2 regions of the Aminipila luticellarii genome follow, and region 1 is predicted to be linked to the other one. Evidence: riboswitches for the same ligand, from Rfam matches in the RefSeq annotation. Region 1 holds a riboswitch; the other holds the start of a gene.
What was found. Region 1 has a riboswitch for cyclic di-GMP ahead of EQM06_RS01400 (PAS domain-containing protein). Riboswitches for the same ligand answer to the same signal wherever they lie in the genome.
Positions count from the first base shown of each region.

Region 2: another riboswitch for cyclic di-GMP. It lies ahead of EQM06_RS10595 (methyl-accepting chemotaxis protein); the one in region 1 lies ahead of EQM06_RS01400 (PAS domain-containing protein).

Region 1 covers NZ_CP035281.1:315,116-319,549, reverse strand. The annotation lists gene fliF (flagellar basal-body MS-ring/collar protein FliF) at 1-142, opposite strand, end outside; gene fliE (flagellar hook-basal body complex protein FliE) at 166-516, opposite strand; gene flgC (flagellar basal body rod protein FlgC) at 555-1,025, opposite strand; gene EQM06_RS01400 (PAS domain-containing protein) at 1,283-1,651, opposite strand; cyclic di-GMP riboswitch class I at 1,769-1,852, opposite strand; gene EQM06_RS01395 (NAD(P)/FAD-dependent oxidoreductase) at 2,105-3,490, opposite strand; gene EQM06_RS01390 (DUF1292 domain-containing protein) at 4,052-4,375, opposite strand.
Region 2 covers NZ_CP035281.1:2,282,677-2,287,110, forward strand. The annotation lists gene EQM06_RS10590 (patatin-like phospholipase family protein) at 1-855, opposite strand, end outside; gene EQM06_RS10595 (methyl-accepting chemotaxis protein) at 1,098-2,822, opposite strand; cyclic di-GMP riboswitch class II at 2,862-2,946, opposite strand; gene mtnN (5'-methylthioadenosine/S-adenosylhomocysteine nucleosidase) at 3,011-3,721, opposite strand; gene EQM06_RS10605 (LysR family transcriptional regulator) at 3,742-4,434, opposite strand, start outside.

The DNA of each region.
Region 1 (4,434 bases):
CAAAAGAAGCTGCAATAACCAATATCGCAACCACCGCAATAATAATCTTAGCTTTCTTACTGAGCTTACTGTTTATGGGACCCAGTTTGTCTGCTATATTTGTCTTTATCTGTTTAAATCGTTCTATCAACCGTTCTCGCAATGTCCTGCCACCTTATCCTAACCTTACACACTCATACGCATGATTTCATTGTATGAATCAAGAGCCTTATTCCTCAATTCAGCCAAAAGGTTAATCGACAGCTGAGCTTTTGCGATGTCGATACTATATTGATGCAAGTTGTCGCTTTTTCCAGTTGCCAGCGCTTGAGCATCCACATTTACCTGCTGATCGGTGTTAATGACATCCTGAATGGCTTCTTCATACACGGTCTTGAATGGAATCTGCGCACCCTGCGCTGATCCGGCATCAGTGATATCATTTGTGCTGTTTACAAGCTTGTCGCTGCCGTCCGCTTTGTTTAACCGGCTTATATCCGCAATGCTGTTCAGTGTCTGTATAGGATCTATAAACATACTTTTACTACCTCCAATTACTTTTGCACACGAATCGGTTATTTACCAATCTCCAGTGCCTTCTGTGCCATCATTTTTACGGCGTTCAAAACCGTAACATTCGCCTGATAGGATCTCGTAGCGGCCATGCTGTCAATGGTTTCTTCCAGCATATTTACGTTGGGAAGTCTTACATATCCGTTTGCATCCGCATCGGGGTGTTCTGGATTATATTCGGTCTTAAAATCGCTCTGATCTTCAATAATGCCGCTGACCCGTACTCCCGGCGAATAGTCCCGCCGGATCATTTTTCCATCTTCATCCTTTTCAAGGATGGCCTGATTGAGAGAATCTTTAAAGGAAACGTCTCCGGCCTTATCTTCAAACACTACCATTTTTCGTCGATAGGGTCCCCCGGCTTCCGTCCGCGTTGTGTCGATGTTCGCCACATTCTCAGAAATAATATCCAGCCTCTGCCTCTGTGCAGTCAATGCGGAGGCGCTTATATTCATAGAATTTAAGAACGACAATATACATACCACCTTTCTGGCTTCGTGAATAAGATCATTCACGCATTTATCATAAATAAAATGTATTCGTAATAAATCAAGTTCGTTTATTTTTACATTTTTTCTAAAAAATGGATATACCCTTATCCACTTTTTTATTCTTCCTAAATTATATATTATTCAACATTTTTTGCAACTATTTTGCTTTATAAAATGTTGAATGTTGTAGAAAAATGTTCATTATTTTTTAATTTTCAGCAAACTTCAGGCGGCATCTTCTATAAAATACCCGCTGCCAGGTTCTGACTCACATCAGTTATATCCGTTTCTACGATATTCATCGTGACGCGTTCCGGATTGCATATTAATTTTCCCTTGCAAAGCAGGCATTTATATCCCCCATCCTTGCACCTGACCTTTATATCAAAATTCAGTGTATTTTTTTGATACTTCAATGCCTCCTCAATTAATATGTTCATCTGGATTCTGCTTTCTGCATCCAGCAGCTCCCATACATTATTCTGATACGCAGCCTTCAACTCCTCCGGCTGATATTTTCTGGTCACATAATAATTCTGATTCGCATACAACAATTTGTGCACATTTGATGCGGTTATATCCACTACCGCAATTCCTATATTACTCATGCTTCTCTGCTCCTTTTGACTTATATGTACCCTTTGTTAACCTTTACATGCGATTTACTACTTGATATGATTTATTACACGAAAAAAACTCCTATTGCACAATTTAGGAGTTCTAATATATGCAACTGGCTGCCATCTCACTTGAGTTCAGGCCCTATAGCTTTGCGTCACAGGCTTTCGGCTGCTTTGCTAAATCTTCAGTTTTAACCATTCATATCCCACAAATTAAACCGGATTAAAACATTTTCACATATTACATCTTATTTATGGAAACAGTGCAATTTTTTAATATTATAGCATATATTTTATATTTATCAATATAAATTCTTGATAATTCTACCAAATCTACCCTTATTTTTACTTTAACTTGTCTAATTTTGTAGATTTTTGTCGAAAAAATAAAAAGCAAGGTATGTTTGATGTAATTTACCTTGCTTTTCCTTCTAAAGTGACTTATTTTGAATATTTTTCTGCTAAAATTCGACCCAGGTGAACGCCGCTGGCTGAAGCCTGCGAGAGCGAGTGGGTCACACCGGAGCCATCTCCCAAGGCATACAGGCCCTTTATCTTCGTCTCAAGATTTTCATTGACCTCTACCCGTGAATTGTAAAATTTTACTTCCACGCCATAAAGAAGGGTATCTTCATTGGCCGTTCCCGGGGCAATCTTGTCCAGCGCATAAATCATTTCAATGATATTGTCCAGCTGTCTCTTAGGCAGCACCAGACTAAGGTCTCCCGGCGTTGCCTTCAAGGTCGGTCTTGTAAAGCATTTTTCCATACGCCTTTCACTGCTTCTTCTTCCCTTCACCAGATCCCCGAATCGCTGCATCAGGACTCCGCCGCCCAGCATATTGGACAGTCGGGCTATGGATTCCCCGTATTCGTTGCTGTCTTTAAAAGGAGCTGTCAGCTTATTGGAGACCAAAAGGGCGAAGTTCGTATTCTCTGTTCGAAGAGACGGGTCTGCATAGCTGTGTCCGTTTACGGTCACAATTCCGTTGGTGTTTTCCGCCACGACCTCTCCATAAGGGTTCATACAGAAGGTCCGCACCATATCGTTATACTTATCCGTCTTATAAACAATCTTACTCTCGTATACTTCGTCTGTAATGTGCTTGAAAATTTCAGCGGGCAGCTCCACTCGAACGCCTATATCCACGCGGTTCTGCTCCAGCCCGATATGCATCTGATCACAGATGCCTGAAATCCATTTGGAGCCGGAACGCCCAGTTGCCAAAACCAGATCGTCGCACTGATATTCTTCTCCTTTATTGGTCTTAACGCTAAAGGTCCCATCCGGATTTTGGGCGACCTCCGTAACGGTTGCATAAAATTCCATTTCGACCCGTTCTTTCGTGTAGTTACAGATTCTCTCCAGAATCTGAACATTTCGGTCTGTTCCCAGATGTCTTACCTTTGCATCCAGCAGATTCAAATTATTCCTCAAGGCCGTCGTCTTTAAATCGGAATTTCCCGTGGAATAAAGCTTGGCGTCCGCCCCTCCGAAGCTGCAAAGGACCTCGTCCACATACTCCATAAGCTCCATGGCTTTTTCCTGACCTATGTACGTATGCAGGTCTCCGCCGAACTTGGTCGTAATGTTGTATTTTCCATCCGATAAGGTTCCCGCTCCGCCATATCCGTTCATAATGTGACAGGGTTCACATTTAATGCAATTATCTGTTTTTCCAAGCTTAATAGGGCATATTCTTTTCTCAAGAGGCGCCCCTTTATCTAACATTAAAATCTTTGCTTTATTATCAAGCTTTGTAAGCTCATAGGACAAGAATACTCCGCTTGCACCGGCTCCGGCAATTATAATATCATATTTGTTCATACTATCTATATCCTCCAACTGCTCGGTCTTTTTTTGACCACACATAGTTACTATATCCGAAACCGTATTACAATTCAACTATTAAATAAATTTATCTGTTATTTCATATGCATAAACATGTATCTCTGTATGCAATAGCAAAATTACAGATAAAAATTTCAATTTTATTCCTCAAATTACAGCAAATTTGTGTTCTGTTGAAAATTTCCTGTAACCTATTATAAAACTGCCTATTGACATTGTTTTTTAATAGGTATATGCTTAAAAAAATTAAGGGAATTGGTCAGGTTTTATCCCCATAGAGTCTGATTATTCTTCATAGTCTGCTCCGATTATTGCAAAATCATCGAAAGACAGGCTTGTGCAAACGTTTTTTTAAATCGGCGATTTGACAAAACGGATTGCTTGGGTTCCCCTAAATAAATAAAAAATCAGCAAATCAAAAAACAGAGAGTGTACACTCTCTGTTTTTTGTTGTTTCTATTTTTGAAAGGCAGGAAACAAACCCAACTGATCTAATTTTTAAGATGATGAAATTTCATATCTTTATAAAAGAATCGGCTATTCTTCTTCAGCTGTCAGCTTGTCAAATTCAGCTACAACTCGCTCAAATTCCGCGTCATCATCGATATCGACTAATTCGAATTCTTCTTCGCCCACTTCCTTATATCCATAGATGTATACATCATCTGTTCCATCGTCAGGAATAAGCGCGATATATTCTTTTCCTTCGAAATCAAATACACCCATAATTTCGCATTCTACTTCTACGCCATCATCAAATTCCAACGTTAGAAAGTCTGATTCATCGTGATCATGTTCTTCGCAGCCGCAGTCACAACCGCCGGCGCATTTTTCTTTATCTGACATATTAAAGTCCTCCATGTAAAAATCGTTTTGGTAACTCCCTTAGTATATGTGAATTTTCATATACTATTATCATT
Region 2 (4,434 bases), 780 kb from region 1:
GCTGTCATATTTTTGCACATTTAAGAACTCCTCTATTTTTTCTGCATCCCGGTATCCTTTTTGGTATAACTGATGCAACACAGCCTTATTCTTGGTCAGGGTATCTGCTCCTTCTATGTTATCCGGAGCGATAATCACCGCTTTTCCCTGAGCTTCCAGTTTTTTAGTCAGGAGAACACTCTCGTTGTATCGTTTCGCCCTCAGTGCCAAATTTTTCGCCGCTTCCGGATATTGATGCCGCAGCAGCCTTGCAAGCTTTTCATCTTTTCCGGGCGAACGGATGACATCCCGAGGCTTCGTGAGGATTACCACCACTTTATCACATCCGTCTGAAAAAGCCCTTCGGATCGGCACCGGATCTCCTAGTGCCCCGTCGAAGTAAAGGGTATCCTCAATCAAATACGGCTTGCAGACTACAGGAATGGAGGATGAGGCTTTCAGTATGCCATAATTGTTCTGACTCAAATCCGTCTTCTCAAAATACTTTATTTTTCCGCTGACGGCTTCTGAGGCAACCACCTTCATCTCGGCCGGATTCGTTATCAGCCCTTGATAATTCAGTGGATTCTCCCCGTTCTCATTACTAAGAGCCCCATATACATAGTCTAAATCTATATAAGATCCCTTTCTAATAAAATTATGCAGGCTCATATATTTTCTTCTGAATGGATATTCAAAATAAAATGCAAAATTACGTTTTCTCTGTCCTGCCAAAAAAGAGGCAATATTTGCACTTCCGGCAGAAACGCCTATGCAGTAATCAAATGTGATTTTTTTATCCATGCAATAATCAAACACGCCTGCTCCATAAATTCCTCTAAGTCCGCCTCCCACATCCACAATTCCCGTTTTCATTCGTACCTCCCACCTTTTCAGCCTTTTTGCATTTTCACAGGTCTGAATATTATCGTTCATTTCTTAGTATATATTTACAGTTTAATCCCGGCCTGCTAAAATTTCAACTCTTTGATTCCGCCTTGTTTAATCTTTTAGGAGTCCTTGTTCCCTGCCAAAATAACCTATTGCACATACCATTTATCTTTTTTGGTATACAAAAACTCGCTGAAGCTTGAACCTCAGCGAGCTCTTCTATCGGTCTATTTAAATTTGAAGTGCTGAATCAGTTCTTTCAGCATAGTGGCCTGAGCCGACATTTCTTCACTTGATGCGGCACTTTCCTCTGCAGTAGCGCTATTCATCTGAATTACCTCAGATACATGCGTCAGTCTGGAATTCACCTCTCCAATGGTCCTTTCCTGTAAAATAGCTGCATCTGCAATATGCTGGATGACTTCTGACGATTTTTCAGCGCTTGAAATAATATCGTTTAAGGAGTCCGCCGTTTCAGAAACAATGGACGTACCGTTGGAAATGGCATTCATAGAGTGTTCAATTAATTCAGAGGTATTCTTTGCACTCTCTGCCGATTTTCCTGCCAGATTCCGAACTTCATCTGCCACGACAGCAAAACCTTTACCGGCCTCTCCTGCACGAGCCGCCTCCACAGCAGCATTAAGTGCAAGAATATTCGTTTGGAACGCAATGTCGTCAATGGTCTTGATGATCTTCCCAATTTCGCTGGAAGCATAACTGATCTTATCCATGGCTTCTATCATTTTTTGCATCTGCTGTTTCCCCTGAACGGAGGCAATGCTGGAATCATCCGCAATTTTCTTAGCCTGCTCCGCATCATTAGAGGTTTGCTGAATATTAAGCGTCATATCATTTACAAAATCAGATAATTCTTCAATCGCTGCTGTTTGCTCCGTAGCACCCTGAGCCAGCGTTTGCGAACCGGCAGCCACCTGATCCGAGCCGCGCGCCACTTCATCCGAAGAAGTATTGATCTGGGCTAAAGTATTTGAAATATTCACGGAGAATTTATGAATGGAATCATTAATTCCTGACAAATCTCCCTGATAATCCGTCTTGGATTGTAAAATAAAGTTCCCATCGGAGAAATTCTTCATGGTGTCATCGATGTCGTGAAGAATTTCACTTAAATGATTAACCGTTTGCTTCGTTGCCAAGGATAATGTCTCTAATTCATCTCCGCTGGCTATGTCCGGAACCGGGGAATGCAGATCACCCTGTCCCAAAAGCTCCAAACGCTGGGTAATACTTTTTAACCGTCTTGTCATTTTTTCGGCAATAACAGTCATGGATACAATCGCAAGTGCGCCCATGGCCCCGCCGCATATAACAATACCGATCAAAGAAAGCCGTTTCGTCATCTGATAGTGGCTGATTGTTTTTTCTATATCTTCATAATAATTGCCGGTACTGATATACCAGCCATACGGCTCATATTCCTCCGTAAACGCACGCTTTAGGAAGCTGCCTTCTTTATCCGGTTTTGTGAAGTAAAACTCTGTAAAATCACCGCCCTTGTGATTACCGGCTTTAATCAGATTCTGAATAAAGTATGTCCCTTCCAAATCCTTTTCGTTAAATCTCTGCTTTCCTTCATAGGCTGGATTCATATGTACCATGCAGGTTCCGTCTGCCAAATCTGCCCAGAAATATCCGTCACCGCCGTTATATCTGGTATCCCTCACAATTTCTTTCGCCGCGTTCATTTCTTCATCATGTGTGATTTCGCCGTCCAAGTATCGCTGATGATTTACATCCAGAACACTGATTAGATTGTCAACACTGGTTTTTATCTCTACATCAAACTTTTGCTTCTCTGCTGCAATCGCCGAGTTATGGGCTTTCGTCAGTTCAACAAAAGATACCACTCCCTGTATAAAGACCATTATCAAAATCAGTAGTCCGAAAAAAAGTACGAGCTTTGTCTTAATGCTTGCTTTTTTTGTCATTGATGCGTTCCTTCTCCTTTGCTTAAGTTTTATTCAATTCGGAGATACGGCAGGTTGCATCACTGACTCCATACATATTAAGATGCCCACATAAAATATGTATTTCTTCGTTTCCTTATCTTCTTATCAGATATATTATCACGGAAACGGTTTTTTAGCAATATTTGGGTCTGTAATTTTCTGTCAAATTATAAATTATTTGTTGATATTTCTTGAAGCAGCTGTACAACAAACTCTTTTGAACGCTTGGCTGCTGTCAGAAAGTTGGCTTCACAATTGTCGACCCCGCTGTGCTCCTCCGTATCCGTTATAGACCGCACTGCAATAAAAGGGACCTTGTTTACATAGCAAGTATGCGCAACGGCTGCAGTTTCCATATCGGCACATAAGGGTGAAAATTGTTCATTGATTTCCTTTCGCTCTTTGTCCACCACAAATTTTTCACCTGTGGCCATCCGTCCAAAATGAATCTTCTGAGTAAAGGGATGTCCTTCTGCTGCTATTCTTGCTGCTTGAAGCAGTTTTTCATCCGCTTTAAAGTATGGGGTCTCCGCAGCCATAAACGGATATAGCTCTACTAAGTTTACCGGATTGACATCGTGGTAACAGATTTCCGTAGATACGGCGGTATCCAGCAATCCAACGTGCCGTGCCATACCGCCGGCTGTTCCTGAATTGATAAGGAATCGCACTTCATACATATCGATCATCATCTGCGCCGCAAGAGCTGCATTGACCTTACACACGCCGGATACTACAAAGACTGCCTGAGTGCCGGCTATGGTTCCCTCTAAAAAGGTCAGCCCCGCACTGCTCTTCCTTGTTTCTTCTTTAAAAGCCTCTTCATACGGCTTGAATTCTCCTTCACAAGGGCAAAGGATTCCGATTGGTCTACCCATAAGTTTATTCACTCCTTCCACTATGAATTATATTCCTCTGTGATCCATTCCTGCACATATGACACGAACTTTTGCGCTGAGGCCGTAAGCATTTTTTTATTTTTAACAACGATTCCTATATCCCTGTACGCCGGAATATCCAGTTTCTTAATCACAATTTTACGAGCCGTATCCTTTAACACCAACTCCGGCAGCACACTGATTCCCAGCCCATTGTCCACCATAGCCATTATCGCATAATCCTCTTTTTCAACAAAGCGGACGTTAGGTCTGATCTGATGGCTTTCAAATATATCTGAGATTCCATCATCCGCACTTTCATCCAATTTGATATACGGATATTCAGTAAGTGCGGAAACAGGCAGAAAGAGATGGTCTGCTAAATCATGATTGCTTGGCAGAATGGCCACAAAAGGATCTCTTCGGAGAAAAATTGCTTCCAATGGCTGTCTGGTGGGAATTTTGACAAAAGCGCAATCCACACGCCCGTTTATGACCCAGTCCTCCAAATCTTCATTATTGCTTCCATGCAGCAGTTCAAATTGAATCTTAGGGAAATCGGCATGGAATCTTTTTATAATACCCGGAAGCCATTGCGCCGACACACTGGTAAAGGTCCCTACCCGGACAAGACCGAATTCTAATCGGTGTATTTCATTGATTTTTTCAGATAAATTATGCTGTCCGTTGCATATGGTTTGAAAATACGGCAA